One region of the Ligilactobacillus sp. LYQ139 genome, then DNA from elsewhere that is predicted to be linked to it. Evidence: predicted binding sites of a transcription regulator. Region 1 holds the regulator's gene; the other holds the start of a gene.
What was found. The regulator CtsR, encoded in region 1, represses protease genes until heat stress. The targets are predictions, from matches to a motif close to TTGGTCAAAAAAGGTCAAANA.
Positions count from the first base shown of each region.

Region 1 (4,435 bases):
TTACGGTGGTACAAACAAATGGGCGTCACCGGGGACGCCGGATCATCATTCATAACACGTTTTCGCGGTCAGGCGCGCTTGATCAGGATTTCCATCGGGGACAGCATATTTTTCTGACGAATATTCGGCGGGTTCACGGAACGTATTACGCGACGGCTTCGCGGTTTAAGCGTGACACGGCACTGTTAATGCTAGCGTGGTTGGTGGTTGTCCTTTTATATCTTGTGATGCACGCCCATGGATTGCGTACGTTATTAAGCGTAGCGGTTAACTTTATTTTGTTTTTATTTTTTGTTCGGCTAGATGTGAACCTAAACTTAACCCATTTTTTCTGGCTGTTTGCATTGAGTGCGCTTCTTTTTACGGGATTAACGCTGTGCTTGGTAATTGGGATTAACCGCCAATGTTTGGTAACGTTTCTGGCGATTGTTACCGGGACCACGTTGGCATTCGTAATCGGAATCGGGACACTCCAGTTTACGCATAACGCAGGGGTGCACTATGAAGCGTTGGGGTATGCTACCCAATCACCACAGGAACTGTTTTTATCGGCGACCGTGATTGGGCTCTTAGGGGCGGTCATGGATGCCGCAACCGATATTGTTTCAACCCTGTTTGAAATGCACCGGGCGGACCCGGACATTTCCCGGTTGCAACTGTTCAAGTCGGGGCAGGAAGTCGGACGGTCGATTTTAGGCCCGTTGATTAACGTTTTGCTCCTGATCTTTTTTGCGGAGACAATTGCGGTGGCCGTTCTTTACTTTAGAACGGGGAACCCAATTGGGTATACGTTCCAGTGGACGATGGAACTGGGGATTATTCAAGCCCTAATTAGTGGGATTGGGATTGCGCTTGTAATTCCGTCGGCCAGCTGTTTGGCAGCGGTTGTGTTAGGAAAGAAGGGACGGTTAAATGGCATCAATTAGTGCGTTAACGGTTGTGATGGCGGTGTTGATGTGCCTTGTTGGCGGGAAACGAGGAATTGCTGCTTTTGGCAGCGTTGCCCTCAATTTTGTGCTAATGTTTATTGCGATTATTTTGATTTCAGCTGGGTTTGCCCCGATTTGGGTGGCATTATTTGTTGGGATTGCAATCTTGGCGATTACGATTTATCTGGGAAATAACGATGAACAAACGGCGCGGATTGCCTTTATTGCAACCCTCATTGTACTGTGCGCCATGATTATCTTGATCGTTCCATTGGACCATTTTGCCCAGATTAAGGGGTTTGGTAACGAGCAAACGGATGAAATTGAGCAGTTTAACCTCCTTGTGGGGGCAAATTTTGAGGCCATTACGATTGCAACAACGATGCTTAGCACCCTTGGCGCAATTTCAGAGGCCGCAATTGCCATTGCAAGCGGGTTGCGGGAAGTGATTGAACAAAACCCAGGAATTAGTGTGGCAGCTGTACGGCGGAGTGGTCGGAATATCGGGTTCCAAATTATGGGGATGACGTTTAACACGTTGTTTTTTGGGATGTTTGGGGGCGACTTGGCCCTGTTTGTTCTGTTGTATAAGTTAAAGGCAACGTTTGGTTATTATTTAAATTCTAAGATTTTTGTCGCGGAAAGTATGATGGTGTTATATTCGGCTATTGCGGTTATCCTGGTGATTTGGATTACGACACAGATGATGGCCGGAAAGGTTAAACGGGAAACCCGGAGAAGAGAGAACTTATCCAAGTGAATGAAGGCCAACGATTTTCACTATATAATGGGTTGGTGTGCGGCGGTTTTAATTATTAGTGGTGCTGGCAAGTTATTAGGATGGAGAGAAATCCCTGGGGCAGGTTGCTTGGGTTTGGGGGTTAGTCCTCTTAGTTGGAGCGGTTTTGATAATTGTTGCATTAATTTTAAAATAAAGAGGGAAGCGACCTGTAAATTGGGCTGCTTTTTAGTTTGCTAGCGACCTTCTTAAGAAGAATTGATAAAAAGCTTGCAACGGTTTGGGTGAGATGGCTAGAAAAAGGGTGAGAGCCGTTTATGCTGATATGACAGCGTAAACGGGACTGGTAACGGTGCGATTTAATAAAATAGAAAAAGCGGCGGAAAACTGCTATGATTTCGGTCATTGATGGGAAGCGTGATGTAAGTTACGGTTCTTTTTTAATGGCTAGGTGCGTCTTTTCATCCGGTTGAAAATCATCTATAATTTAGTCAAAAATAGTCAGACAAGGGGGTGACTTTGATGCAGAGCAGAAACGTTTCTGATATTATTGAGCGGTACTTAAAGGAAATTTTGGCAGAAAGTCGGCAGGTCGAAATTAAGCGTTCAGAAGTTGCTGAGCGTTTTGACGTCGTCCCGTCACAGATTAACTATGTAATTAAAACCCGGTTTACTGTTCAGGATGGATACCTGGTTGAAAGCAAGCGGGGCGGAGGTGGTTACATTCGAATTGAAAAAGTCGACCTGGTGAATGACACTCAAATTATTGATCAGTTGATTGAGATGGTGGGCGACCGGTTAAGCTCAGTGGATGCGCTTCACATCGTCCAGACGTTGTACGAGAATAAGTTGCTGTCACGGAAGGAAGGAAACCTTTTGTTAACGGTAATGGGACACGATGCGTTAAATGTAGGTGACCGAATGGTTGAGGCAGCGGTGCGGGCCCGGATGATGATTGCCCTGCTTAACCGGCTGCGGTGTGTGGACTAAGGGTGAGGTGGTAATTGGATGATAGTTAAGTATACAAAGAGTGCTCAACAAGCCTTGAAGATGGCGGAAACCCAGACGCGGCGGTGTCATCATGATACTGTAGCTACTCCTCACCTCCTATTGGGGTTGTTAACCGAGGAAGATGGGGTTGCAGGACTTGTTTTGCGGCAAGAGATTATTACACCTGCTGATGTGATTGAACAGCTTAGCGGGATGATTCGCTCGGGACAGCATTGGCGGCGGGCCCAGCACCCAGAATCCCCCCGTGTTCAAATAATCCAGAAACGGGCGCTAACGATGGCCCGATTATTAGACCGCGCAGAGGTTGATACTGGTTTGTTATTATTAGCGTTATTACAGAACGAACAAACCCTTGGCGTTCAGATTCTGGTGAACCTGGGAGTTAACGTTCGCCAGTTACGACGGCGGGTTTTAAAGCAGCTTGGAATGACGGAGACAGATTACCGGCGGCTACAAAAAAAACTCCACCAGGAGAATAAAGCAGCCCAACGTTCTGCCACCCCAACACTGGATAAGCTTGCAACCGACATGACGGCCCAAGCGCGTGCAGGAGAGTTAGACCCTGTTTTAGGCCGTGAGGCGGAAATTGACCGGTTGATTCAAGTTTTAAGCCGGCGCACAAAGAATAATCCAGTGCTCTTAGGAGATGCGGGGGTTGGTAAAACCGCGGTTGTGGAGGGCCTCGCTCAGCAGATTGTTGCGGGAAAGGTTCCGCCATCCCTATACTCGGTAAGGTTAATGGCCCTTGAGATGGGGGCGCTTGTTGCGGGGACAAAGTACCGGGGAGAATTTGAAGACCGATTAAAAGAGGTGCTGGCTGAGGTTAACCGGGATGGGCACGTTATACTTTTTGTTGACGAACTACATACCCTCGTTGGTGCTGGAGGCGCGGAAGGAGCAATTGATGCGGCGAATATCATGAAACCCGCTTTGGCTCGGGGCGCTGTTCAGGTAATCGGGGCAACTACCCAGGCAGAATTTCAAAAGTACGTTGCAGCGGATCCCGCCCTCGAACGGCGGTTTGCCCGGGTTCCGGTGGCGGCGCCAAGCGCGCAACAGGCAAGAATGATTTTACGGGGGTTGCGCCCCCGGTACGAACAGCATCACGGGGTAAGAATTAGTGATGCTGCCTTGGATGCAGCGGTTCGCCTTAGTGTGCGGTACCTCCCTGCCCGGCAGCTGCCGGACAAAGCGATTGATTTGATGGATGAGGCAGCAGCCCACGTTCAGCTCCGTGTTGCTCAACGTAAGAATCAGAATGATGGCCGGGATGATAAGAGCCAGCAGTTCCAAGGGGCACTTGAACAGGGGGATTTTTCCCGGGCAATGCAGCTAAGGAGAGCGTCTGGTCGTAGAAAACAGCCCCGGGTACATGGAACCGTTACGGCGGAAGATGTTGCGGCAGTAGTTGCGGCGTGGACGGGGATTCCAGTTACCCGAATTACCCGGAGTGAGCAGCAGCGTCTTGTGCACCTTGAACGGGAACTTCACCGGCAAGTAATTGGTCAGGATGAGGCGGTCAGTGCGGTTGTCCGGGCAATTCGGCGGGCCCGGAGTGGGATCAGTTCATCCAAGCGGCCTCTTGGTTCATTTATGTTTTTAGGACCGACGGGGGTGGGAAAAACAGAACTCGCAAAGGCGTTAGCGGCAAGTGTGTTTGGTGATGCGGCAAGTCTGATTCGGATCGATATGAGTGAATATATGGAACGGTTTAACGCAAGCCGGTTAGTTGGATCCCCGCCCGGATACGTTGGGT
Region 1 is NZ_JBJFZW010000005.1:36,269-40,703, reverse strand. Features, by position in the region: gene ACI3E1_RS05425 (YibE/F family protein) at 1-926, shown strand, start outside; gene ACI3E1_RS05420 (YibE/F family protein) at 913-1,689, shown strand; gene ACI3E1_RS05415 (CtsR family transcriptional regulator) at 2,191-2,658, shown strand; gene ACI3E1_RS05410 (ATP-dependent Clp protease ATP-binding subunit) at 2,677-4,435, shown strand, end outside.

Region 2 (4,435 bases), on a different contig from region 1:
AGCCGAATGAAGCGTTACCTTCCGTCGCCTTCTTAACCGCAGCATTAACTTCGTCAGCCGTAACCTTCTTGTTAAGAACAGAAACTAATTCTGTAACTGAACCCGTGATTGTTGGCACACGAAGTGCATGACCATCGAGCTTGCCGTCCAGTTCAGGAACAACCTTCCCAAGAGCCTTAGCAGCACCAGTTGAGTGAGGAATGATGTTCTGAGCAGCAGCACGGCCGTTCCGGAAGTTAGCCTTGCGGTCCGGACCATCCTGAAGCTTCTGTGTAGCCGTGTAAGCGTGAACTGTCGTCATCGTACCAGCCTTGATGCCGAATGCATCGTTAACAGCCTTAGCCATCGGTGCAAGACAGTTAGTCGTGCATGATGCAGCTGAAATGATGTCGTCATCTGGTGTGATGATGTCGTCGTTAACACCGTAAACAACCGTCTTCATGTCGCCAGCAGGAGCTGAAACAAGAACCTTCTTAGCACCAGCCTTCAGGTGTGAAGAAGCCTTTTCTGGTGATGTGTAGAAACCAGTTGATTCAAGAACAAGTTCAACACCATCGTTCTTTACCCAAGGAATGTTTGTCGCATCTGCTTCGGCGTAAACAGGAATTTCCTTTCCGTTTACAACGATTGCATTGTCCGTAGCTGAGATTTCAGCGTCAAACTTACCATGAGCCGTGTCGTACTTAAGAAGACGAGCAAGCATTGATGGTGAAGTTAAGTCGTTGATAGCAACAACTTCAAGGTCATCTGAAACAGCAGCGATCCGACGGAATGCTAACCGACCGATCCGGCCAAACCCATTAATACCAACTTTAGTAGTCATACTAAAATTTCCTCCTTGTGGAAATAAAATTTATTTTAAAAAGCAGCACAGAAGCACTACCATTTTAAAAACACTTTTAGTCCCGCGTACAAAAATGCTTCCATTTTTGCCGGGCGACTCATCACCAGATAGTTCTCACTATCTTGATCCAAACCGCAGGAAACCCGATCTCAATTACAATGATATTGTAGCAATTCTCCCCCCCGCTTGCAAGCAACTTCACTTATTCACTCTTATCATGATTTAACTCTTCAGGGTTAAAGGAGTTAAGCCCCCATCACAACTGCTATTTAATAGGGCTAATTCCCACACTTTTAAGGGCATACCCGCGCTTTCAAAAAACTCGAAAAAAAGACTTGCAATTTAATTCTAATCACGATACTATAATAAGCGTGCTGCGCCGCTAGTGTAATGGATCGCACGCAAGATTCCGGTTCTTGTAATCGGGGTTCGACTCCCCGGTGGCGCACTTGATATTTAAGTTGAGGTTGAGATGCTGGTCTCAACCTCTTTTGTTATTCTTTATAGAACTACATTTTTAAAGCAGCATACCAAAGAAACTTATTTGACCATTTTTGACCTTTGTATTAGAATTAAACCAACGTGCTGATAAAAGCTACGCAAATTATATAATAGGAGGCGGTTCACATGAACTTAGTACCAACAGTGATTGAACAATCATCTCGCGGCGAACGCGCATATGATATTTACTCTCGGTTGCTCAAGGACCGAATCATCATGCTTTCAGGTGAAATTAATGATGACATGGCAAACGCAATTATTGCCCAACTTCTTTTCCTGGATGCTCAGGATTCCAATAAGGATATTTACCTGTACATTAACTCACCAGGCGGAAGTGTCTCTGCCGGATTAGCCATTTATGACACAATGAACTTTGTTAACGCTGATGTCCAAACAATCGTTATGGGAATGGCGGCATCAATGGCTTCTGTTTTAGCAACAGCGGGCACTAAGGGAAAGCGTTTTGCTCTTCCTCACTCTGAGATTATGATTCACCAACCACTTGGGGGGGCTCAGGGGCAATCAACCGAAATTCAGATTGCAGCCGAGCATATTCTGAAAACCAGAAAACTAATCAATAAAATTCTTGCCAACAGTTCTGGACAAACAATTAAAAAGATTAACCAGGACACTGACCGGGATAATTTCATGACTGCCCAAGAAGCCGTTGACTACGGTCTGATTGACGGAATCATGGAAAATAAAAAAGCGATGAAATAAAAAAACAGCCAGGAGACTGATCATGGAAAAGGATGTTCCATGATGCCCAATGGGAATGGACTGTACGAAGGGTTGTCCGTGTACTGGCCCTGATGGAATTTGTCGCTGCCCTATAAAAACTGACAAAAGCTGCATGTGTGACGGCAAGTGCCAGGTTTAATACGTAAAATAACGCCTCCGATTACGGGAGCGTTATTTTATATAACTAAATTCCGTAGCAAGAGGGATTATGCGAGAATCACAGTCCCCCTTGTTATGTTATCTATAAAGCGTGCGTTCTATTCCGTTTCTACCTTCATAAGAAATAACTTCCGTAGTAAAAACATTCGTCACCCTAATAATTGCCCACACTCTTCTAGGGATTAACCAGGAACAGTTAACTTTCACGGTTTGCTGCTAACAGTAACTACTCCTTTTATTTAATTTCATAAAGTAACCTAATATAAATAAAAAGGGATGGATCCAACTTTGAATCCATCCCTTCATTAACTTTAACATTAGTATTGGTGAAATCACGCTCACGCAGATTACATCATTCCGCCCATTCCACCAGCAGCTGGGTTAGCAGCGCCTGCAGCAGCGTTATCTTCCTTTTCAGGCTTGTCAGCAACAACCGCTTCCGTCGTGAGTAACAGCGCTGAAACACTAGCTGCGTTCTGCAATGCTGAACGGGTTACCTTTGTCGGGTCAACAACCCCGGCAGCAACCATATCAACCCATTCGCCGGTTGCAGCGTTAAACCCAACACCTGGCTTTTGCTCCTTCAACTTCTCAACGATAACAGAGCCTTCTAAACCAGCGTTTTCAGCAATCTGCCGTACCGGTTCTTCAAGGGCGCGCTTAACGATGTTAACCCCTGTCTGAACGTCGCCGTTTTCCTTGATGGCAGCCACCTTGTCAATCACGTTAACAAGTGCCGTTCCACCTCCAGGAACAAAACCTTCTTCAACGGCAGCCCGCGTGGCGTTTAAAGCATCCTCAATCCGGTACTTCCGTTCCTTCAGTTCAGTCTCGGTTGCAGCGCCAACCTTAATTACAGCAACCCCACCAGCTAACTTAGCTAGCCGTTCTTGGAGCTTCTCCTTATCAAAATCAGATGATGCTTTCCCAATCTGCTTCCGAATTTGGTCAACCCGTTCGTCGATGGCATCCTTAGCACCAGCGCCCTCAACGATCGTCGTGTTTTCCTTCGTAACGGTTACCTTACCAGCTGAACCCAACTGATCAAGCGTAACGTCCTTCAATTGAAGCCCAAGGTCATCCGTAATAACCGTTGCTCCCGTCAGAATAGCGATATCTTCTAACATTGCCTTCCGCCGATCACCAAAGCCAGGTGCTTTAACAGCAACGGCCTTAAACGTCCCCCGAATGTTATTCAAAACAAGTGTCGGAAGTGCTTCACCGTCAACATCATCAGCAATGATTAATAACGACCGTCCCTGCTGAACAATCTGCTGCAACAGATCCATAATCTCCTGGATGTTTGAAATCTTCTTGTCCGTAATTAAAATGTACGGGTTGTCCAGATCTGCTTCCATCTTGTCGTTATCCGTTACCATGTACTGTGATAGGTAACCACGATCAAACTGCATTCCTTCAACAACGTCGAGGGTGGTGTCAATCCCCTTTGACTCTTCGATGGTAATAACCCCGTCCTTACCAACCTTTTCCATGGCGTTCGAGATTAATTCCCCAACCTTTTCGTTAGCGGCCGAAATTGAAGCAACCTGCGCAATATCACTCTTTGATTCAACCTTGTGAGACTGTTCATGTAGCGCCTTAACAGCAACATCCGTTGCTTCTTCGATTCCCTTCCGAATTCCGACAGGGTTAGCACCAGCCGTAACGTTCTTCATCCCGGCGTTTACAATTGCCTGTGTCAAAACCGTTGCAGTTGTCGTTCCGTCACCGGCAATGTCGTTGGTCTTTGAAGCAACTTCAGCCACAAGTTTAGCACCCATATTTTCGAAGTGGTCTTCCAATTCAATCGCCTTAGCAATTGTTACCCCGTCGTTCGTGATTGTTGGAGAACCATAGGACTGTTCTAGCACAACGTTCCGCCCCTTTGGCCCGATCGTTGACTTAACCGTGTCAGCTAGTTTGTCAACCCCAGCTAACATCTTCTTACGTGCATCTTCTGCAAACTTAACTTCCTTAGCCATTGTCATATCACCTCATGTGTTAGATTTTAAGTTCATCATCACCGCTGACAATTAGTCAACGATGGCCATTAAGTCCTTTTCGTGGACAACTAAGTATGATTCACCATCATGCTTAACTTCGGTTCCAGCGTACTTGTCAAAGAGAACCGTATCACCCTCCTTAACTTTCGGTGCAACCGTCGTGCCGTTTTCAAGGGTCACCCCTTCA
Region 2 is NZ_JBJFZW010000006.1:59,378-63,812, forward strand. Features, by position in the region: gene gap (type I glyceraldehyde-3-phosphate dehydrogenase) at 1-823, opposite strand, end outside; tRNA gene ACI3E1_RS06395 (tRNA-Arg) at 1,221-1,292, shown strand; gene clpP (ATP-dependent Clp endopeptidase proteolytic subunit ClpP) at 1,472-2,065, shown strand; gene groL (chaperonin GroEL) at 2,593-4,227, opposite strand; gene groES (co-chaperone GroES) at 4,279-4,435, opposite strand, start outside.
Region 2: the regulator CtsR is predicted to act here: its motif matches at 1,386-1,406, upstream of clpP (ATP-dependent Clp endopeptidase proteolytic subunit ClpP).